Regions from separate parts of the Mesorhizobium sp. B2-4-14 genome, predicted to be linked through region 2. Evidence: riboswitches for the same ligand, from Rfam matches in the RefSeq annotation. Region 2 holds a riboswitch; each other region holds the start of a gene.

Region 1 (7,475 bases), on a different contig from region 2:
TCGCTGCCGTTCTGGAACAATTTCTTCCTGATGATCATCCTGATCTGGATCCAGACCGGCTTTGCCATGGTTATCCTGTCCTCGGCGCTGCGCGGCATTCCGGAAGAAACGCTGGAGGCCGCGGTCATCGACGGCGCCAACCCGTTCCAGATCTTCTGGAAGATCATGGTGCCGCAGATCTGGGGCACCATCGCGGTGGTGTGGACCACAATCACCATCCTGGTGCTGAAAGTGTTCGACATCGTGCTGACCATGACCAACGGCCAATGGAATAGCCAGGTGCTGGCCAATCTGATGTTCGACTGGATGTTCCGCGGCGGCGGCGATTTCGGCCGCGGTGCCACGATCGCCATCATCATCATGATCGCGGTCATTCCGATCATGATCTGGAACATCCGTCAGGCCAACAAAGAGACGGGAGGGCACTGAGATGGCCGTCACCACCGGAAAGTCCTTTGTCGGCCGTTTCGGCGTCCACATCGCGGTGCTCGTCTTCGTCGTGATCTGGACCATCCCCACGCTCGGTATCCTCGTCTCGTCGCTGCGCGACAAGGATCAGATCGTCGCCTCGGGCTGGTGGAATTCCTTTGCCAGTTCGAGCCAGACTGAGGCCGGACGATTGCCGGCCGCCTCGACGCAGACCCAGAAGGACGGCAAATACGTCATCGAAGGCAACATTTTCGGCGATGGCGCCAAGCGCGCGATCAGCGCCTTCGGTGTCAAGGCCGCCGCGCCGACACAGTATCCGGCCGGCACGCCAGCGGATCTCGGTGACGGCGTGACCCTGCAGGTCAACGCCGACGGCAGTTTCGTGCTTGCCTCGCCCAAGCCGTTCGAAGGCGATCGCGGCCAGCGTGTCTATTTCGCCTCCTCGGCTCCGCCGAAATTCACCACCGACAACTATCAGACCGTGCTGTTCTCGGAAGGCATCGGCCGCTCCTTCGTGAACTCGCTGACGGTCACCATCCCGGCGACGGTTATCCCGATCCTGATCGCGGCTTTCGCGGCCTATGCGCTGGCGTGGATGCGCTTTCCCGGCCGCGCGCTTTTGATCGCGGTCATCATCGGCCTGCTAGTAGTCCCCCTGCAGATGTCGCTCATTCCACTGCTCAGGCTCTATAATGGCGTCGGCACTTTCTTCGGCGTGCCGTCAAAGACCTATCTCGGCATCTGGCTGGCGCACACCGGATTCGGCCTGCCCTTCGCCATCTATTTGTTGCGCAGCTACATTGCCGGCCTGCCGCGCGAGATCATGGAATCGGCGCGCATCGACGGCGCCAGCGACTTCGAGATCTTCGTCAAGATCGTGCTGCCACTGTCTTTCCCAGTGCTTGCCTCCTTCGCCATCTTCCAATTCCTGTGGGTATGGAACGATCTCCTGGTGGCGATGGTTTTCCTCGGTACGGCGCCCGACCAGATCGTGCTGACGGCCAAGCTCAATGCGCTGCTCGGCTCACGCGGCGGCAATTGGGAGATCCTGACGACATCAGCCTTCATCACCATCATCGTGCCGCTGATCGTCTTCTTCTCCCTGCAGCGCTATTTCGTCCGCGGGCTGCTGGCCGGCTCGGTGAAAGGAGGTTGAGACAATGCAATCGGCTTTGAAGGCGACTTCGAGACCGGATCCCGCCATCGACCGTGACTGGTGGCGTGGCGCGGTCATCTATCAAATCTATCCGCGCTCCTACCAGGACTCCGACGGCGACGGCATCGGCGACCTGAAAGGCATAGTACGGCGCCTGCCCTACATCGCCGCGCTTGGCGCGGACGCCATCTGGATCTCGCCCTTCTTCAAATCGCCGATGAAGGATTTCGGCTACGACGTGTCGGACTATTGCGACGTCGACCCGATGTTCGGCACGCTTGCCGATTTCGATGCGCTGGTTGCGGAATCGCACCGGCTGGGCCTCAAGGTGATGATCGACGAAGTGCTGTCGCACACCGCCGACATCCATCCGTGGTTCAAGGAGAGCCGGTCGAGCCGCACCAATCCCAAGGCGGACTGGTATGTCTGGGCGGATGCCAGACCCGACGGCACGCCACCCAACAACTGGCTGTCGATCTTCGGCGGATCGGCCTGGCAGTGGGACACCAGCCGCCAGCAATATTACATGCACAATTTTCTCGCCGAGCAGCCGGACCTCAACTTCCACAACCATGAGGTCCAGGACGCGCTGCTCGACGTCACCCGTTTCTGGCTGGGGCGCGGCGTCGACGGCTTCCGGCTCGACACCATCAATTTCTATTTCCACAGCCAGGGGCTGGAAAACAATCCGCCGCTGCCGCCCGAGGAGCGAAACGACCAGACCGCGCCGGCGGTCAATCCCTACAATTACCAGGACCATATCTACGACAAGAGCCGCCCGGAGAACCTTGGTTTCCTCGAGCGTTTCCGCGCGCTGCTCGACGAATATCCGGCAACCGCCGCGGTCGGCGAGGTCGGCGATTCGCAGCGCGGGCTGGACGTGGTCGCGGCCTACACCGCCGGCGGCAAGCGCGTGCACATGTGCTATTCCTTCGACTTCCTGGCGCCGGAGAAGATCAGCGCCGCCAAGGTCCGCTCGGTATTGGAAGCCTTCGGCAAGGTCGCCAGCGACGGCTGGTCGTGCTGGGCGTTTTCCAACCATGACGTGATGCGCCCGGCCTCGCGCTGGGCCGCCAACGAGGCCGACCCGGTCGCCTATCTCAAGGTCATTTCGGCATTGCTGATGTCGCTGCGCGGCTCGGTCTGCATCTATCAGGGCGAAGAACTCGGGCTCGGCGAGGCCGACCTGCGCTTCGAGGACCTGCAGGATCCCTATGGCATCCGCTTCTGGCCGGAATTCAAGGGCCGGGATGGCTGCCGCACGCCCATGGTGTGGGACGGCAGCGCCAAGAATGGCGGCTTCTCCCAGGCAAAGCCATGGTTGCCGGTGCCGGCCAAGCATCTGTCGCAGGCGGTCAATGTACAGCAGGGTGACGAGACGTCACTGCTCGAGCACTACCGGCGCTTTCTCGCCTTCCGCCGCGCCCATCCGGCGCTGGCCAAGGGCGATATCAATTTCATCGAAAGCCAGGGCGACACCGTCGCCTTCACGCGCCGGGCAGGCAATGAGCAGATCGTCTGTGTCTTCAATCTGGGCGCCAAGCCGGCCGAGGTTGACCTTGGCGACCGATCGCTGCAACCTTTGCCGGGACACGGATTTTCGGAGAAGGCAGACACAGGCACCGTCCGCCTCGGCGGCTACGGCGCCTGGTTCGGGCGCATAGACTGAATTTCAAATCACCGGGAGAAAATCATGGCCGATGTCACGCTGCGACAAGTGAAGAAGTCCTACGGCAATCTCAACATTCTCCACGGCATCGACCTCGACATCAAATCGGGCGAGTTCATCGTCTTCGTCGGCCCGTCGGGCTGCGGCAAGTCGACCTTGCTGCGGTCCATCGCCGGGCTCGAGGAGATCACCTCAGGCGAACTCAGGATCGACGGCGAGGTTGTCAACGACGTGCCGCCGTCGAAGCGGGGCATCGCCATGGTGTTCCAGTCCTACGCCCTCTATCCGCACATGACCGTCTACGACAACATGGCCTTCTCGATGAAGATCGGCAAGGAAAGCAAGGCCGAGATCGACAAGCGCGTGCGCCAGGCGGCGGAAATCCTGCAGCTGACCAAGTATCTCGACCGTCTGCCCAAGGCGATGTCGGGCGGTCAGCGTCAGCGCGTCGCCATCGGCCGCGCCATCGTGCGCAATCCGAAAGTGTTCCTGTTCGATGAGCCGCTGTCGAACCTTGACGCCGCGCTGCGTGTCGCCACGCGTATCGAGATCGCCAAGCTCAAGGAATCGATGCCCAACACGACCATGATCTACGTCACCCACGACCAGGTCGAGGCGATGACGCTGGCCGACCGTATCGTGGTGCTGAAGGAGGGCCATATCGAGCAGGTCGGAACACCGATGGAACTCTACAAGAGGCCCGGCAATCTGTTCGTCGCCCAGTTCATCGGCTCGCCGGCCATGAACATCCTGCCGGCGACCGTCGACAGGACCGGCAGCCCGACCGTGATCAGTCATGTCGGCGGACGCAAGGCGACGGTGCCGATCGCGACACCGGCTTCGGCGAAGGGCGCGGCGGTAAGCTTCGGCGTGCGCCCGGAAGATCTCGCGATCGCCAGCGGCACGGACTATCTGTTCGAAGGGACGGTCGACTATATCGAACAACTCGGCGAGGTCCAGCTGGTCTATGTCGACATCGGCAGGACCGACCTGCCCCTGGTGACCAAGCTGCCTGGCAATGTCGAGGTCAAGCGCGGCTCGACGCTGCGGCTGACCGCCGATGCCGGCGACCTTCATATCTTCGACGCGGACGGCCGCTCCTTCGCGCTTCACGAGGTAGAGGCAAAGGCGGCCTGAAACAGGGTTCTGGTGATAAAAAAGAGCCGCAGGCATCGGCCCGCGGCTCTTTTTGTATTCCACATCGGCTATTAACGGCCGAAGAGATTCCGGTCGCTGCCCTGTGGGGCGGACTTCTGTGCGTCACCCGAGGAATTGAGCAGCTTGTAGACAGGCGATCCTTCATTGCGGATCGAGCCGGTATGCGAAGTGTCGACATTGGCGGTCGTCGCCTGCTTGTTGATGTCGGTGCCGCCAACATTGTCGTTGGCCGCATAGGCGCTGCCGGCGGCAATCAGAAGAGCGGCGGCGGTAAGAACAATCTTTTTCATTTCGGGTACTCCGGTATTCGCGAATCCAAGCGGCGGGCAAGCCCGCCGGTTGTCGTTGATATTAGTTGTTGCCGAACAGGTTGCGGTCGGCACCGTGCGTAGGCGTCTGAGCCGCCGGTTCGGACTTCTTGATCGAAGCGGTGTATGAGTTGTCGGTCGACGTGGCGGCCGGCTGGCTAGCGCCATTCGAACCATAATTGTCACTGCCGGCGAAAGCGCTGCCGGAAATGGCCAGAACGGCGACGGCAGCAAGAGCGATCTTCTTCATTTCAAGTCTCCTGAATTCTTCGAATGTCGCCAGGACGGCAGGCCAAACCCGCCGCCTGCTGGAGATCGGCTGTTAGTTGTTGCCGAAGAGGTTGCGGTCAGCACCGTGGGTGGGCGTCTGAGCAGCCGGTTCCGACTTCTTGATCGAAGCGGTGTAAGAGCTGTCGGCAGCAGTGGCCGCGGGGCCATTCGCACCATAGTGATCGCTACCAGCGAAGGCGCTGCCGGAAATGGCCAGAAGGGCGGCGGCAGTGAGAACAATCTTTTTCATTTTGGGTACTCCAGTATTTTTCCGTCCGTCTAGCGGCGTGTCTTGGGATTGAAATCGCGTCGTTCGGACGACCCCGATGTGGGAGAGCCAGCTAGCCGTTTCCAATCACGAAGATGTTCAACGTGGACCATGAATCCACTACTTGAAATTGTACCAAGATCTTCCACGTGCGATTTTTCCGTTGCAATATCAACGCGTTAATTAAAGTCGGTGTCGTCATCACCGACTCTATCGGAGGCTCGGCGTTCACACCGTCCTGCACGCACCGTCAACAGAAACGAACCGTTCGGTTCGATTTTAGAATCTGCTAATAGTCACTTTTCGAAACCGTTAACCCTTTTTGCTTCCACTCCGGGCCGATTCCGACGCCCGGCGCGGCCGTCACCGCGATGATTTTCGCTGTCGCTGCTCGTGACCAGATCGTTGCGCATGGGTGTCGCGCCACATGGATGCAATGTCGCTTTCATGCCGATGTCGCAAGCGCTGTCGTGATTAGATCATGTCATCTCAGGTGCCGCTTCGTGACGACGGGGCGGAGAATTGGGAAGCCGGTCAAAGTCCGGCGCTGCCCCCGCGACGGTGGTGGAGTTCAAGTCGCAACGGGAGACCACTGGGCGCAAGCCTGGGAAGGTGTCGCGACCGTCCGCAAGGACACTCCAGAGCCCGGAAACCAGCCAGAGATCGTAGAACTCGACTGATCGCGGTGGGCGGTCAAGAGGCGGATGCCGCATGCCCGGCGCTTGCCGGCATGCAGCCTTGTCCTTCCTCTCATCCCCTCCGGTTCAGTCATTAGAGCGACGCGCGTCCGTTTGGACGGGCCGATGCGATGAATGCGAGGACAGGACATGGATGCGCGCAACGATATGCTGAGGCTCTTGAACAGCCGCAGAGAGGGCTTTTCGCTGGAACAGCCCTTCTACACCGACCCGGACTACTTCAAGCTCGACATGGAGCTGATCTGGTATCGCGACTGGCTGTTCATCGGCCATGATTGCGAATTGCCGAAGCCGGGAAGCTTCATCACCGTGCAGATCGGCGACTATCCGGTCGTGCTGGTGCGCGACCAGCAGGGCAAGATCAATGCCTTCCACAACTCCTGCCGCCATCGCGGCAGCCGCGTCTGCAACACCGACAAGGGCTTGGCGGCCAAACTGGTCTGCCCGTATCACCAGTGGACCTACGAGCTCGACGGCCGCCTGCTGTTCGCCCGCCAGATGGCCGACGGTTTCGACAAAGGCCAGTTCGGCCTGAAGCCGGTCGCCTGCGAGAGCGTGGCCGGCTACGTCTTCATCTGCCTGGCCAGGGAGCCCGCCGACTTCGCACCGATGCGGGCGATGATCGAACCCTATCTCAAGCCGCACCGGCTGAGCGAAGCAAAGATCGCTTTCCAGAGCACCATCGTCGAGAAGGGCAACTGGAAGCTGGTCTGGGAAAACAACCGCGAGTGCTATCATTGCGCCGGCAGCCATCCGGAGCTTTGCAAGACCTTCCCGGAGGCGCCGACCGTGACCGGTGTACAGGGCGCCGACAGCGATCCTGAGATGATCGCGCACTGGGCGAAATGCGAGGCCGTTGGCCTGCCGAGCAAATTCCGCATCGATCCGGCCGGGCAATATCGCGCCACCCGCGCGCCGCTGCTGCGCGACGCGGTCAGCTACACGATGAGCGGCAAGCGGGCGGTGAAGAAGAACCTCTCCGACAGCGTCTCGGCCGACCGCATCGGCACCCTGATGCACTATCACTATCCGACCACCTGGAACCACATCCTGATCGATCACGCCGTTACCTTCCGCGTGCTGCCGATCAGTGCCACGGAAACGGCGGTAACGACGAAATGGCTGGTGCACAAGGATGCGGTCGAGGGCGTCGATTACGATCTCGCCGAACTCACCCATGTGTGGACCGAGACCAACGATCAGGATCGCCGTATCGTCGAGGAAAACGCCTTCGGCATCCTGTCGCCGGCCTACGAACCAGGCCCGTATTCGGAGCTGCATGAGGGTGGCGTCATCCAGTTCGTCGACTGGTATGCGCGTTTCATTGGTCCGCGCCTCGCCGAGGATGGTCGACCAGCGCTCCGCAGTGTCGCCTGAGAGGCCAAAGGATGAACGCGATGACTGATCTTGGCCTTTACCGCCATCTCGACCAGATGGCGCCCTGGAACGACCGGCTCCAGGTGCTGGAAGTGATTGGGGTCAGCGACGAGTCTCCTGACGTCAAGACCTTCACCTTCCG
Region 2 (7,475 bases):
GAGCTTGAAGTGATGGATCAGCGCTTCCATCGAACGCTTCATCGCCGCACGCTTCGGCGGCACCACCTTGCCGTCGAGGTTCGACACCGGACCGGTGCTTTCCTTGCCGAGCAGAAGATCGACGCACTGGCGCATGATCCTGGCCGACTGGCGCATCTCTTCCATGCGTACGAGGTAGCGGTCGAAACAGTCGCCGTTCTTGCCGATCGGAATGTCGAAATCCATTTCCGAATAGCATTCGTATGGCTGCGACTTGCGCAGGTCCCACGCCGCCCCCGAACCGCGCACCATCACGCCCGAAAAGCCCCAGGCCCAGGCGTCGGCCAGTGACACCGTGCCGATGTCGACGTTGCGCTGCTTGAAAATGCGGTTGCCGGTCAACAGCGCATCCAGATCATCGATCGACTTCAGGAACGGATCGATCCACTTGCCGATGTCCTCGACCAGCTTCTGCGGCAGGTCCTGATGCACGCCGCCCGGGCGGAAATAGGCTGCATGCATGCGCGAGCCGGAGGCGCGCTCATAGAACACCATCAGCTTTTCGCGCTCGACGAAGCCCCACAGCGGCGGCGTCAGTGCACCAATATCCAGCGCCTGCGTCGTCACATTGAGGATGTGCGACATGATACGGCCGATCTCGCAATAGAGCACGCGGATCAGCTGGCCCCGCTTCGGCGCTTCGATGCCGAGCAGCCGCTCGACGGCAAGCGCAAAGGCGTGCTCCTGGTTCATCGGCGCGCAGTAATCGAGCCGATCAAGATAGGGCACGGCCTGCAGATAGGTCTTGTGCTCCATCAGCTTCTCGGTGCCGCGATGCAGTAGACCGATATGCGGATCGACGCGGTCGATGACTTCGCCATCGAGTTCGAGAACCAACCGCAGAACACCATGGGCGGCGGGGTGCTGGGGCCCAAAGTTGATGTTAAAATTGCGGACGGAGGTTTCGGCCATTCTGGCGCCTCAATTCGTCTTGGCTTTTTCGTCTCCAGGCAGCACGTAGTCCGTGCCTTCCCAAGGAGACAAAAAATCGAAATTGCGGAATTCCTGCTTGAGCTCGACCGGCTCGTAGATGACGCGCTTGGCTTCGTCGTCGTAGCGCAGCTCGACGAAACCGGTCAGCGGGAAATCCTTGCGCAGCGGGTGACCATCGAAACCGTAGTCGGTGAGGATGCGGCGCAGGTCGGGATGGCCCGAAAACAGCACGCCATAGAGATCGTAGGTCTCGCGCTCGAACCAGTCGGCGCCGGGATAGACGCCGGTGATCGACGGCACCATCGTCTCCTCGTCGGCCTGCACCTTGACGCGGATGCGCACATTCTGTTTCGGCGACAGCAGATGATAGACGACGTCGAAGCGCTTGGCCCGCGACGGATAGTCGGCGCCACAGATATCGATGATCGAGATGAACTGGCAGCGCGCATCGTCACGCAGGAAGGTCATCACTTCGACGAGGTCGCGCGGTTCGACATGAATGGTGAGTTCGCCATAGGCGAACACCGCGTCCGAGATCCGTCCGCTCATTTTCTCGCCGAGATAGCTCGACAGTTCGCTCAGTGATGCGGCCATGGATTTACCGTTCGATCGTGCCGGTGCGGCGGATTTTCTTCTGCAGGAGAAGAATGCCGTAGAGCAGTGCTTCGGCGCTCGGCGGGCAGCCGGGCACATAGATGTCGACCGGCACGACGCGGTCGCAGCCGCGCACCACCGAGTAGGAATAGTGGTAATAGCCGCCGCCATTGGCGCAGGAGCCCATCGAGATGACGTAGCGGGGCTCCGGCATCTGGTCGTAGACCTTGCGCAGTGCCGGCGCCATCTTGTTGGTCAGCGTGCCGGCGACGATCATGATGTCGGACTGGCGCGGAGACGCACGCGGCGCCACGCCGAACCGCTCCGAGTCATAGCGCGGCATCGAGGTGTGGATCATCTCGACCGCGCAGCAGGCGAGGCCGAAGGTCATGAACATCAGCGAGCCGCTGCGCGCCCAGGTGATCAGCGCCTCTGTCGAGGTGACAAGAAATCCCTTGTCGGCGAGCTCATTGTTGATTTCGAGGAAAAAGGGATCGTCCTCCCCCACCGGCCTGCCGGTGTTGGGATCGATAATGCCCTTGGGCTTCGGCGCGACGAGGGTGCCTGAACTGTCGTTCAATCCCATTCCAGCGCTCCTTTTTTCCATTCATAGGCAAAGCCGATGGTCAGCACTGCCAAAAACACCATCATCGACCAGAAGCCGAGCATGCCGATCTTCGAGAAGGACACGGCCCAGGGAAACAAGAAGGCCACTTCCAGGTCGAAGATGATGAACAGGATCGACACCAGGTAGAAACGGATGTCGAATTTCATGCGGGCGTCGTCGAACGAGTTGAAACCGCACTCGTAGGCGGAAAGCTTTTCAGGATCGGGGTTGCGGTAGGCCACCAGAAACGGCGCCGCGATAAGCGCGATGCCGACGACCGCCGCCACTGCGATAAACAGGACGATGGGCAGGTACGAACTGAGAAGTGCGTTCATGCAGCGGCTTTCCGTTGGCGCCAATCCACTTTTGTTACAGCACCGGACCTTAATGCGGAAGCGTGACAGTTTAACCGCTGAACCGTTTTAAGGGGCCTATGCTGCAACGCGGCGAGGGTTAGCGCAGCACTTCCAGCGAAGCAAGTCAAACCTTGTTCAAAACGCCGGGCTGGACGGCATAACGGAAGAAACTGGTCCGATGCGCTCCTGTTTGATTTCCTTCACTTTCTACTCCACTTTTATCTCCTGACATATCTACCGCCATTTGCCTGCTAGCATGCCGGAATCACCGGCTAAAATCCGCAAATCGATCAGGGCAAGGGCTCCCGATGAAGGAAAAAATCTCGCTCGCCATGGCCCGGCGCATCGCGCTCGGCGCTCAGGGCTTTCTCGACCCCCGCCCAAGTGGCACGCCGGACCGCCGCCACTTCGCCCGCGTGCTCTCCCGCACCGGCCTGCTGCAGATCGATTCCGTCAGCGCGGTGGTGCGCGCGCATTATATGCCGCTTTATTCGCGGCTTGGCCCCTACCCGCTCGCGCTCCTCGACAATGCCGCCGTGACGCGCAAGCGCACGGTGTTCGAATACTGGGCGCATGAAGCCTCGTTCCTGCCGGTCGAGACATATCCCTTGATGCGCTGGCGCATGCAGCGCGCCGAGCAAGGCGAGGAAATGTATCTGGGCCTCGCCAAATGGGGCCGCGAGCACGCCGCCTACATCGAAGAGATCTATCGGGAAGTCGCCGATCGCGGCCCGATCGCCGCCTCGGCGCTTGAGGGCCAGAAAGGTTCGGGCGGCTGGTGGGGCTGGAGCCACGCCAAGCACGCCTTCGAATGGTTGTTCTGGGCCGGCCGCATCACCACCGCGCACCGCCGCGGCTTCGAGCGCTTCTATGACCTGCCGGAGCGCGTGCTGCCGCAAGCGATCCTCGATCTGCCGGTGCCGGCGGCCGAGGACGCGCATCGCGAATTGCTGCGCATTTCCGCCCGCGCCCATGGCGTGGCTACAGCCGGCGACCTGCGCGACTATTTCCGCCTGTCGCCCGCAGACATGAAGGGCCGGCTGGAGGAACTGGTCGAGCTGCGCGAGTTGCTGCCGGTGCGTGTCGAGGGCTGGAACAAGCCGGCTTACCTCCATAGAGATGCCCGTCTCCCGCGCAAGATCGAAGCGCGCGCCCTGCTGGCACCGTTCGATCCGGTCGTCTTCGAGCGCTCGCGCACCGAGCGGCTGTTCGATTTCCATTACCGCATCGAGATCTACACTCCGGCCGAAAAACGCCAGTACGGCTACTATGTCCTGCCCTTCCTGCTTGGCGACAGGATCGTCGCTCGCGTCGACCTTCGGGCCGACCGACCGGCAAGCGTGCTGCGCGTGCCCGCGGCCTATGCCGAGCCCGGAGCGCCGCCTGAAACCGCCGCCCAGCTCTTCGAGGAATTGAAGCAGATGCAGGTCTGGCTTGGCCTTGAACGTATCGACGTGACGCCCGCCGGCGATCTGGGCCCGGCGCTGGCCGACATCGCCATGTCGTAGCCGCGCGTTGACACAGCTGCCTGCAAAAGCCTAAATCCGCTCCAGACGGTCCCCTGCCCGCAACGGCTGGGGCTAAGAGGGAATGCGGTGCGGGATTTCGGTCTCAAATCCGCGGCTGTCCCCGCAACTGTAAGCGAAGAGCCAAGGCCGAAAGCCACTGGGAGTTCCCGGGAAGGCGGCTAACCAAGGCGATGACCCGCGAGCCAGGAGACCTGCCGTCTGCGACAGAAGAATCCGATCGCCCGGCGGGTTTCCGGGCAAGGAGCCCGGTTTTGGACCACAACGGCAGTTTTTCGGCTGGTGCAGCGGATATATCGTCCGCCGATGGCGATGCCTTGTCCGGCGTCACCGTTATCGTCTGCGCGTCCTGCCGCGACGAAACCGGCTCCGACGCCCATCCCCGCGCCGGCGAACTCCTGGCACAAGACACGCGCCGCGCGGCGGCATCCGAGAACGTCCGCGTCCGCACGGTCGAATGTCTCGGCAACTGCAAACGCCGGCTCAGCGCCGCGATCCTGCGCGACAGCTGTTGGAGCTATGTCTTCGGCGACCTGACCACGAGCAGCGGCGCCGACCTCGTTACCGGCGCCAAGCTCTTCGCCACCTCGAGCGACGGCCTCATCCCATGGCGCGGCCGGCCCGATTCCCTCAAGCGCGGCCTCGTTGCCCGCATCCCTCCCCTCGACCTGCTGAAAGACTGACCATGACCGTTTCCGTCTCCCGCGTTCCCTGCACCGTCGTCACCGGCTTTCTCGGCGCCGGCAAGACGACGCTGGTCCGCCATCTCCTCGAAAACGCCGGCGGCAAGCGCATCGCGATCATCGTCAACGAGTTCGGCGACATCGGCATCGACGGCGAGATCCTCAAGGGTTGCGGCATCGACACCTGTCCGGAGGAAAACATCGTCGAACTGGCCAATGGCTGCATCTGCTGCACCGTGGCCGACGATTTCGTTCCGGCGCTCGACCGGATCCTGTCGCTGACGCCGAAAGTCGACCATATCCTGATCGAAACCTCAGGCCTCGCTTTGCCGAAGCCCCTGGTCCAGGCCTTCCAGTGGCCGACGGTGAAGAGCCGCGTGACCGTCGACGGCGTGATCGCAGTGGTCGACGGCCCCGCGCTGGCCGAAGGCCGCGTCGCCAACGACATGGACGCCCTGCAGGCGCAGCGCGCCGGGGACGACAGCCTCGACCATGACGACCCGGTCGAGGAAGTGTTCGAGGACCAGATCGCCTGCGCCGACCTGATCATCCTGTCGAAGAGCGACCTGATGGACGCCGCCGGTTCGGCCCGCGCCAACGCAATCGTCAACGAACACTCCGCCCGGGCCGTCAAGATCGTGCCGACGTCCTATGGCAAGGTCGATCCCTCCGTACTGCTCGGGCTCGGCCTCGCCGTCGAGGACGACATCGAGAACCGCAAGTCCCATCACGACGGCGCATTCGACCACGAGCATGACGATTTCGACACCTTCATTGTCGATATCCCCTCGATCGCCAATCCGGACGAGCTGGCAAAACGCGTCGCCGACGCCGCCGAACAGGAAAACGTGCTGCGCGTAAAAGGCTTCGTCGAGGTCGGCGGCAAGCCGATGCGGCTTCTGCTGCAGGCCGTCGGTCCGCGCGTCAACCATTATTACGACCGCGCCTGGACCGCAGAGGACGATCGCCGCTCGCGTCTCGTCGTCATCGGCCTCAAGGGGCTGAACCGCCGGGCAATCGAGCGCATACTCGCCGGCTGATTTCAGGCACGGCCGCGATGCACATCCTCACCACGACATCCGCCTCGCTCGACGATATCGCCGAGCCGGTCGATCTGCGGCAGACGCCGGCGGATATCGTGGCCCTGTCCTTCACCGACAGCGACCTCGCCGGACTGGCGGCCGCGTGGAAGTCGGATGCCGGCCGCCTGCCCTCGATGCGGCTGGCCGCGCTGCGTGACCTTCGCCACCCCATGTCCGTCGACCTCTGGATCGACAGCGTCGCCCGCCACGCCAGAGTTATTCTCGTCCGCATCCTCGGCGGCTATGACTGGTGGCGCTATGGCTGCGACCAGCTTGCCGCGACCGCCCGGGAACGCGGCATAAAACTGGCGCTGCTGCCCGGTGAAAGCCACGACGAGGATCTCAGGCTGATCGAAGCCTCGACGCTGCCGCGCGCGGAACTGGACGCGCTGCTCGGTTATTTCCGCGAAGGCGGCCCGGCCAATATGAGTTCGCTGGTGCGGAGGTTGGCAGGGCTGGCGGGACAGGATGCTGATGTCACCGAACCGGTCGCTGTGCCGAAGGCCGGTTATTATCAGCCGGGACAAGGGGTTGTTACAACTGCGTTCAGCGCTGGAGATCCGTCACACTCCCCTCTGTCCTGCCGGACATCTCCCCCGCAAGGGGGGAGATCAGCGGTCATCGGCCCCGGCACTTTTTCTGCTCAGTCGACAATAGAGTCATCTTCAACATCTACGATTGGCGAAATCGCCGACGAAAGCTCAATCTCCCCCCTTGCGGGGGAGATTTCCGGCAGGACAGAGGGAGGTGCGACAGAACTCGGCGCTGACAACCCCGGCGTCCCCATTATCGCCATCCTCTTTTACCGTTCGATGCTGCTCGCCGCAGACATTGCACCCATCGATGCGCTTGTCGAGGCGCTGCGCTCGCAAGACATGGCACCGGTCCCTATCTTCGTCTCCAGCCTGAAGGACCCGGCATCCCTCGCGTTCGTCGAAACCGCCCTCGCCACGCTGAAGCCCGCCGCCATCATCACCGCGACCGCTTTCGCGTCCGGCGCGGAGCCCGGCATCGAAACCCTGTTCGATCGCGCCGGCGTCCCCGTCTTCCAGGTCATCGTCGCCACCACGCGCCGCGACGTCTGGGAAAAGAATCAGCGCGGCCTGGCACCCGCCGACCTTGCCATGCATGTCGTGCTGCCCGAACTCGACGGCCGCATCCTCGCCGGCGCCATTTCCTTCAAGGGCGAAAGCGACGTCGATCCGGCACTCGGCCACCGCGCTTTCGCCAACCGGCCGGAGCCGGATCGGGTAGCGCAGGTTGCCGATCGTGTAGCAGCTTTTGTCCGCCTGCAGGAGACATCTCGCGCCCGGCGCAAGCTCGCCATCCTGATCCCGGATTACCCGAGCGCCCCCGGCCGCACCGGCTATGCCGTCGGCCTCGACGTACCGTCGAGCGTGCTGGCCATGCTGCATGACCTCAGCGAAGAGGGCTATGCCGTCGACGGGATTCCGCGAACGCCGCGGGAACTGCTGGATTTGCTGGAGTGCGGCGAAGAAGGATTGGGGCTGGAGGACTATCTCGATCTTTCTACAGAGTTACCGACTGCTGCAATTGCCGCAGTCGAAGCAGCTTGGGGTAAGGCCCAAGACGAGACAGGTTTGCGCGAGGCGCCCCCCTCTGTCCTGCCGGACATCTCCCCCTCTAGGGAGGAG
Region 3 (7,475 bases), on a different contig from region 2:
ACGACGGCACCGTCAAGCGTGGCCCACAGGTCGCGGCCTTCGCCGAGGAGCATGGCCTCCAGCAGGTTTCGGTCGCCGATCTCATCGCCTACCGGCAACGCAAAGAAACGCTGGTCGAACGCGTGGCTTGCTCGGAGATCGACACGCTCGGCGGCAAGGCGCAGGTCTTCACCTATACGTTGCCCTGGGACACGATGCATCATGTCGCGGTGGTCTTCGGCGATATCCGCGACGGCGAGGACGTTCCGGTGCGGTTGCATTCCGAAGACGTGGTGACCGACGTCTTCGGCACCAGCCATCGGCTCGACGGCATCATGAAGGCGATGGGCGAGCGTAAGCGCGGTGTCATCGTCTATCTGCGCGAAGGCTCGGTCGGTGTCGCCCATCAGGAGCGCAAGCGCCCTGCATCAGGTGACCGCGAGGATCACGAAGAGGCGCGCCGGCGCGAAAACGAATGGCGCGAAATCGGCCTAGGTGCGCAGATCCTGAAGGATCTCGGCATTTCCTCGATCAACCTGATCGCCTCGCGCGAGCGCCATTATGTTGGTTTGGAGGGTTTTGGCATCCATATCGCCAAGACCGAGATTTTGTAGTCCACCGAGGGATCGACGCGGCGGAAAGGTCCTGCTGGCAGGTCGCCTGCGTTGGCGATTGACTGAAGCGTCCGCTTGCCTCGTCATCCTATGGCGAAGCAAGGAGCGAAGCGACGCGGCTCAGACCATAGGATCCATGCCGCGACTTCGACGCGTTGCCACGGTCCAGAATTCTGCTCCGCTGTGATCTTCGATCAAGGTTACGGCATGGATCCTCGGGTCTGCGCTCCGCTTCGCGTCGCTCCGCCCGTGGATGACGACGTCGCGGAAGCCTCGGCCAATTCCGAACGTTTGCGAAACGAGCGGCTGCTCGCTTCTTCTCGTCGCCCCCCGGTTGACAATCTTCGGGGTGAGCGCATCCTCCCAGCCCTCTCTGAGGGGAGATTCGGGGCATGTGGGATTTCAATATCGGCAGGTCGGTGTCCATCACGATGCGGACCTGGCCTTTCATTGTTTTTCGCATGATCGTCTATTTCGGTATCACTCTGGCCTATATCCTGGCGACTGGCACGGGCGCCTCCGTCGGCTATGGCGTCGGCCATATCTCCACCGATCCCGACGGGCCGTTGTCCTTTGCTCTATGGGGCGGCGTCGTCGGCTTTGGCGCCGTCTCGATCGCCGTCTACTGGATCCGCGAATACATTCTCTACGTCGTCAAGGCCGGCCATATCGCCGTCATGGTCCATCTGATCGACGGCCAAGATGTGCCCGGCGGCCAGAACCAGATCGCCTATGCCAGGAAAGTGGTGACGCAGCGCTTCGCCGAGGCCAATATCCTTTTTGTCGTCGACCAACTGGTCAAGGGCGCCATTCGCGCCATCACCGGGCTGCTCGGCGGCATCGCCGCCTTCCTCCCCATTCCCGGTTTGAGCGGGCTGGTCAGCTTCATTAACACCGTAATCCGCCTGTCATTGACCTATGTCGACGAGATCATCCTCGGCTACAACATCCGCATCGACTCGTCCTCGCCGTTCGAAACCGCACGCCAAGGCGTGGTGCTCTACGCCCAGAACGGCAAGATCATGGTCAAGAACGCCGTCTGGCTGGCGATCATCATGTGGGGCGTGTCGTTTGTCATCTTCCTGCTGATGCTGGCCCCGGCCGGCGCCATTCTTTTCCTCATGCCCGGGCAGCTTGCCGGCTGGGCCTTCGTGCTCGCCATCGTCTTTGCCTGGGCCTTCAAGGCAGCCTTCATCGAGCCCTTCGCCATCGCCTGCCTGATGCAGGTCTACTTCAAGACCATCGCCGGCCAGGTGCCAGATCCGGCTTGGGACGCTCGGCTGGCCGAGGCATCGTCGAAGTTCAGGGACCTCAAGGACAAGGCGCTCTCCTCCTTCGGTGGTTCGCGCTGGGACACGGCCGGCGCGACACGCTGATCGGCCGGGCTGGCGGGCGTGCCGGCGACGGTATAGAGGCTCGACACCGCTGATTTGAGCGGCGTCTCGCCCTGGCCGCAAAACGTCTCGCTCATGATCAATTCGGGCAGCGGCAATCGCCGGCCCCAGCCATGTGTCTCGAGGTCCGGCTTGGGCGCGAACTCGGAAACACGGCCGACGCAGAGGTAGGCGATCGGCGTCACGTGCTCGGGAATGGCCAACAGCCGCTTCAACGCCTCAGGCTCGATGATGCTGACCCAGCCGACGCCGATGCCTTCGGCCCGTGCCGCCAGCCAGAAATTCTGCACCGCGCAGACCGTGCTGTAGAGATCCATCTCCGGATTGTGCCAACGCCCCAGCGGCGAACCTTTCGAGCGCTGGCGGTCGCAGGTGATGCAGATGTTGAGCGCGCTTTCGCAGATGCCTTCCAGCTTGAGCTTGCGGTAGAGCGCTTGTCGCTCTTCCTCGATTGCTGGCAGTTCCTGTTCACGCGCGGCCAGGAGCAGGTCACGTACCTTCTCCCGGCGCCCGGCACCGCGAATGACGATGAAGTTCCACGGCTGCATGAACCCGACCGATGGCGCGTGATGGGCTGCAAGCAGCAGCCGAGCCAGCACCTCGTCGTCGATGGTCTCGGGAGTAAAATGGCTGCGAACATCGCGCCTGGTGAACATGGCTCGGTAGACGGCGTCGCGCGCCATCTGGTCAAATCCATCGCCCACAGGAGCGGTCATGGCTTCCGGCATCGCTTGTCCCCTTGCGACTTCAAATCAATGCCGCCCGCCTGACCATGCGGGTGACGATGCCTGCCAGGCCGGTCTTCTGGCTCGGGATCAACCCGCGTCCGGTGCCTTCCCGTCATCGACAGTGGCATTTACCGACGCGGTCCCCCTTACAGCGTTGGGCACGCCACGGAATTCAACCGTGTTCCCGATTCTCCCGCCAGAGCATTTGCAGCCAAGTGGATTCACTTGGCGTCGCATAATGCGGCTGAAACAAACAGACCGGCGGGCACCAGGCAGTGGTGGCGACCTTACGCCGAAGCCCCGGCCGCGCCAATCCCCGCAGCGACGCGAATGGACGCAGACGTGATTTTCCCCAGCGATCAAGCCGCAACGCATGGCCATTGCCGCGTCGGGGCACTAGATAGGGACCATGGCCACCCGTCTCTACACGCACCCTATCTTCCTTGAGCACATCACGCCGCCCGGCCACCCCGAGCGGCCGGACCGCTTGCGCGCCATCGAGCGCGTGCTCGACGACGAAGCCTTTGCCGCGCTCGACCGCGTGAAGGCGCCGGAAGGAGATGAAGCCACTATCCTCTATGCACATCCGGCCGATTTCGTCGCGCGTGTGCGCGCCGCCATCCCCGAAGAGGGCATCGCCCGCGTCGATGCCGACACCACCGCCAGTCCGAAGAGCTGGCAGGCGGTGATCACCGCGATCGGTGCCGCCAACGCGGCCGTCGACGACGTCTTCACTGGCCGGGCCGACAATGCCTTCGTCGCTGCCCGCCCGCCCGGCCACCATGCCGAGAAAACCACCGCCATGGGCTTTTGCTTCTTCAATACGGCGGCCATCGCGGCGCGTTATGCGCAAAAAAAGCATGGCGCCGAGCGGGTCGCCGTCGTCGACTGGGACGTGCATCACGGCAACGGCACACAGGATATCTTCTGGGACGATCCGTCGGTGCTCTACTGCTCGACGCATCAGATGCCGCTCTATCCCGGCACCGGTGCGAAGAACGAAACTGGGGCCGGCAACATCGTCAACGCGCCTCTGGCGCCGCAGACCGGCAGCGAGGTGTTTCGCGATGCCTTCCTGTCGCGGATCCTGCCGGCGCTCGACAAATTCGCGCCCGATCTGATCATCATTTCGGCCGGCTTCGACGCGCACCACCGCGACCCGCTGGCCGAGATCAATCTGACCGAGGATGATTTCGACTGGGCGACGGGCCAGCTGATGCAACGCGCCGCGCGTCACGGCGACAACCGGCTCGTCAGCCTGCTCGAGGGCGGCTACGATCTGCAGGGATTGGCATTTTCGGTCGCGGCCCATGTCGCGCGGCTGATGAAAGGATGAATGATGGCTGGTGAGACCAATGAAGACGTCAAGGCGATGAGCTTCGAGCAGGCACTCGATGCGCTGGAGAAGATCGTCGATGACCTGGAGCGTGGCGACGTGCCGCTCGATCAGTCAATCCGGATCTATGAACGCGGTGAGGCGCTGAAGGCGCATTGCGACCGGTTGCTGAAGGCTGCGGAGGACAAGGTCGAGAAGATCAGGCTGTCGCGCGATGGAAAGCCGGTCGGAACGGAGCCGCTCGATGCGGACTGAGGCACGGTCGCGATGACGGTCTTGTCTCGCCGGTTTTTGGACACGATCATGATTGAGGATCAAGCTCGTCCCGATTGGAACGGCTCCAGGACAAGAGGAGAAACGGAAGCGATGTGCAGAAACATCAAGACCCTGTTCAATTTTGACCCGCCGGCAACCAACGATGAAGTTCGCGACGCGGCACTTCAGTTTGTCCGCAAGCTGAGCGGCACGACGCGGCCTTCGAAGCAGAACCAGCATGCGTTCGACCATGCGGTGGAGGCCATCGCGGCATCGGCGCGGGAACTGCTCGATTCTCTCGAAACAAACCAGCATCCGCGCAACCGCGAAGAGGTGGCGGCCAAACTTCGGGCAAAGGCGGCGCTCCGTTTTGCCTGATGCGGCCAAGGCGGTCTGGACCGCTGACAAGGAGAGTTCATGAGCTTCTTCCCGGGGAAGGACCCTGAAGCCGGCGATGCCTTTGCCAGCGATCAGATCGAACTGATGGTCATCCCGAACGCCAAGGACATTGGCGGCTTCGAGGTGCGCCGAGCCTTGCCAACCGCCAAGAGGCGTCTGGTCGGCCCATTCATCTTCTTCGACCGCATGGGGCCGGCGATCCTGCGCGCGGGCCAGGCGCTCGATGTCCGTCCCCATCCCCATATCGGCCTGTCGACGGTCACCTATCTGTTTGACGGCAAGATCCGGCATCGCGATTCGCTGGGCACCGAAATGGTCATCCAGCCCGGCGACGTGAACCTGATGACCGCCGGCCGCGGCATCGTGCATTCCGAGCGCACGCCGGAGGAATTGCGCGGCGCGCCAATGTCGATTTCGGGCCTGCAGACATGGCTTGCCTTGCCAGACGACAAGGAGGAAGTGGCGCCGGTGTTCGAGAACACGGCTGTCTTGCGGCTTCCCGAGATCGATGCCGAAGGCGTCAGCGGCCGCGTTGTCATCGGTGATTTCCAGGGACTGCGCTCCCCTGTTAGGGCCGATTCCGAAACGCTCTACGCCGACCTGCGCCTGGCGCCGGGCGCCAGCGTGAAAATCCCGGCCGACGCCGAGGAGCGCGCCATCTACACGCTGCAAGGCGAAGTCTCGATTGCAGGCGATGTGTTTCCGGCGGAGCGGCTGCTGGTGTTCCGGCCTGGTGACGAGATCATCGTATCGTCGCAAACCGGTGCGCATTTCATGCTTTTCGGCGGCGCCTCGCTTGGCTCGAAGCGCTACATCTGGTGGAATTTCGTCTCCTCGTCCAAGGAGCGCATCGAACAGGCCAAGCAGGAATGGAAGACAGGCCGCTTCGATATCGTTCCAGGAGATGACAAGGAATTCATCCCGCTGCCTGAAGGCTAGATCTCAGCCCGATCCGCGTCACCGACACGCATTTACTTTCGCCGGCTGGCAGCCTATCCCGCCGATGAACAGAAAGCCTGAGCACCCGTGAACGCAACGCCGCATACGCCGCTTCTTGACAAGGTCCGCATCCCGGCGGATTTGCGCGCGCTGGACGAGAGCGATCTGCCGCAACTGGCGTCCGAGCTTCGCGCCGAACTCGTCGATGCCGTATCCCACACCGGCGGCCATCTCGGCGCCGGCCTTGGGGTGGTCGAACTGACCGTGGCGCTGCATTATGTCTTCAACACGCCGGATGACCGGCTGATCTGGGATGTCGGCCACCAGGCCTACCCGCACAAGATCCTGACCGGCCGCCGCGACCGCATCCGCACCCTGCGCCAGGAAGGCGGCCTGTCCGGCTTCACCCGACGCGCCGAAAGCGAATACGATCCCTTCGGCGCCGCCCATTCCTCGACATCGATCTCGGCCGGCCTCGGCATGGCCGCCGCCCGCGACCTCGCCGGTGGCCGCAACAACGTCATCGCCGTCATTGGCGACGGCGCCATGTCGGCCGGCATGGCCTATGAGGCGATGAACAATGCCGGCGCGCTCGATGCCCGCCTTATCGTCATCCTCAACGACAACGACATGTCGATCGCGCCGCCGACCGGTGCCATGAGTGCCTATCTGGCGCGGCTCGCCTCGGGCAAGGCCTATGTCGGCCTGCGCGATTTCGGCAAGAAGCTGACCTCTTATCTCGGCAAGCGCGCCGATCGCGCCATCACCAGGGCGGTCGAGCATGCGCGCGGCTATGTCACCGGCGGCACGCTGTTCGAGGAACTCGGCTTCTATCACATCGGCCCGATCGACGGTCACAATCTCGAGCATCTGATCCCGGTGCTGAAGAACGTCCGCGACAATGGCGAGGGCCCGGTGCTGATCCATGTCGTGACCCAGAAGGGCAAGGGCTACGCACCCGCGGAAGCCGCCGCCGATAAGTATCATGGCGTCAACAAGTTCGACGTCATCACCGGCGCGCAGGCCAAGGCGCCGGCCAACGCGCCGGCCTACACCAAAGTGTTCGCCGAAAGCCTGATCCAGGAGGCGCGCGAGGATGACCGCGTCGTCGCCGTCACCGCAGCTATGCCGACCGGCACCGGCCTTGACCTGTTCGGCGAAGTGTTCCCGTCCAGGACGTTCGATGTCGGCATCGCAGAGCAGCATGCAGTGACCTTCGCGGCCGGTCTCGCAACCGAAGGCTACAAGCCGTTCGCGGCGATTTATTCGACCTTCCTGCAGCGCGCCTATGATCAGGTGGTCCACGACGTCGCGATCCAGAAACTACCGGTGCGTTTCCCGATCGACCGTGCCGGCTTCGTCGGCGCCGATGGCGCCACCCATTGCGGCGCTTTCGACACCACCTTCCTGGCAAGCCTGCCGGGCTTTGTCGTGATGGCGGCCGCCGACGAAGCGGAGTTGCGCCACATGGTGCGCACCGCTTCCAGCTACGATGATGGCCCGATCGCCTTCCGCTATCCGCGCGGCAACGGTGTCGGCGTCGACATGCCGGAACGCGGCTCGGTTCTCGAACTTGGCAAAGGCCGCATCGTCAGGGAAGGCACCAAGGTGGCGCTGCTGTCGTTCGGCACGCGCTTGCAGGATTGCCTTGCCGCTGCCGAGGAGCTCGGCGCCGCCGGGCTTTCCACCACCGTCGCCGATGCCCGCTTCGCCAAGCCGCTCGATGAGGATCTGATCCGGCGGCTAGCCCGCTCGCATGAGGTTCTGGTGACGGTGGAGGAGGGCGCTATTGGCGGGTTCGCCAGCCATGTGCTGCAGTTCCTCGCCCATG

Evidence for each region. A riboswitch is a leader RNA that binds a small molecule or an ion and turns the genes downstream of it on or off. The one in region 2 is predicted to bind cobalamin.
Region 1: it holds a riboswitch for cobalamin, as region 2 does, so the genes downstream of both, FJ938_RS02500 (aromatic ring-hydroxylating dioxygenase subunit alpha) here and FJ938_RS20510 (DUF1636 family protein) in region 2, are expected to answer to the same signal.
Region 3: it holds a riboswitch for cobalamin, as region 2 does, so the genes downstream of both, bluB (5,6-dimethylbenzimidazole synthase) here and FJ938_RS20510 (DUF1636 family protein) in region 2, are expected to answer to the same signal.

The regions. Positions count from the first base shown of each region.
Region 1 is NZ_VFVA01000002.1:166,545-174,019, forward strand. It holds gene FJ938_RS02465 (sugar ABC transporter permease) at 1-429, shown strand, start outside; gene FJ938_RS02470 (carbohydrate ABC transporter permease) at 431-1,585, shown strand; gene FJ938_RS02475 (alpha-glucosidase family protein) at 1,590-3,254, shown strand; gene ugpC (sn-glycerol-3-phosphate ABC transporter ATP-binding protein UgpC) at 3,279-4,391, shown strand; gene FJ938_RS02485 (DUF680 domain-containing protein) at 4,463-4,702, opposite strand; gene FJ938_RS02490 (DUF680 domain-containing protein) at 4,764-4,970, opposite strand; gene FJ938_RS02495 (DUF680 domain-containing protein) at 5,043-5,240, opposite strand; cobalamin riboswitch at 5,733-5,934, shown strand; gene FJ938_RS02500 (aromatic ring-hydroxylating dioxygenase subunit alpha) at 6,086-7,333, shown strand; gene FJ938_RS02505 (hybrid-cluster NAD(P)-dependent oxidoreductase) at 7,354-7,475, shown strand, end outside.
Region 2 is NZ_VFVA01000025.1:21,364-28,838, reverse strand. It holds gene FJ938_RS20535 (NADH-quinone oxidoreductase subunit D) at 1-951, opposite strand, end outside; gene FJ938_RS20530 (NADH-quinone oxidoreductase subunit C) at 961-1,566, opposite strand; gene FJ938_RS20525 (NADH-quinone oxidoreductase subunit B) at 1,571-2,152, opposite strand; gene FJ938_RS20520 (NADH-quinone oxidoreductase subunit A) at 2,143-2,508, opposite strand; gene FJ938_RS20515 (winged helix-turn-helix domain-containing protein) at 2,838-4,037, shown strand; cobalamin riboswitch at 4,067-4,272, shown strand; gene FJ938_RS20510 (DUF1636 family protein) at 4,310-4,738, shown strand; gene cobW (cobalamin biosynthesis protein CobW) at 4,741-5,778, shown strand; gene cobN (cobaltochelatase subunit CobN) at 5,796-7,475, shown strand, end outside.
Region 3 is NZ_VFVA01000031.1:4,684-12,158, reverse strand. It holds gene ribB (3,4-dihydroxy-2-butanone-4-phosphate synthase) at 1-593, shown strand, start outside; gene FJ938_RS22730 (hypothetical protein) at 986-1,969, shown strand; partial or broken gene bluB (5,6-dimethylbenzimidazole synthase) at 2,134-2,643, opposite strand; cobalamin riboswitch at 2,764-2,946, opposite strand; gene FJ938_RS22720 (histone deacetylase family protein) at 3,125-4,051, shown strand; gene FJ938_RS22715 (exodeoxyribonuclease VII small subunit) at 4,055-4,306, shown strand; gene FJ938_RS22710 (DUF2277 domain-containing protein) at 4,418-4,684, shown strand; gene FJ938_RS22705 (pirin family protein) at 4,724-5,644, shown strand; gene dxs (1-deoxy-D-xylulose-5-phosphate synthase) at 5,732-7,475, shown strand, end outside.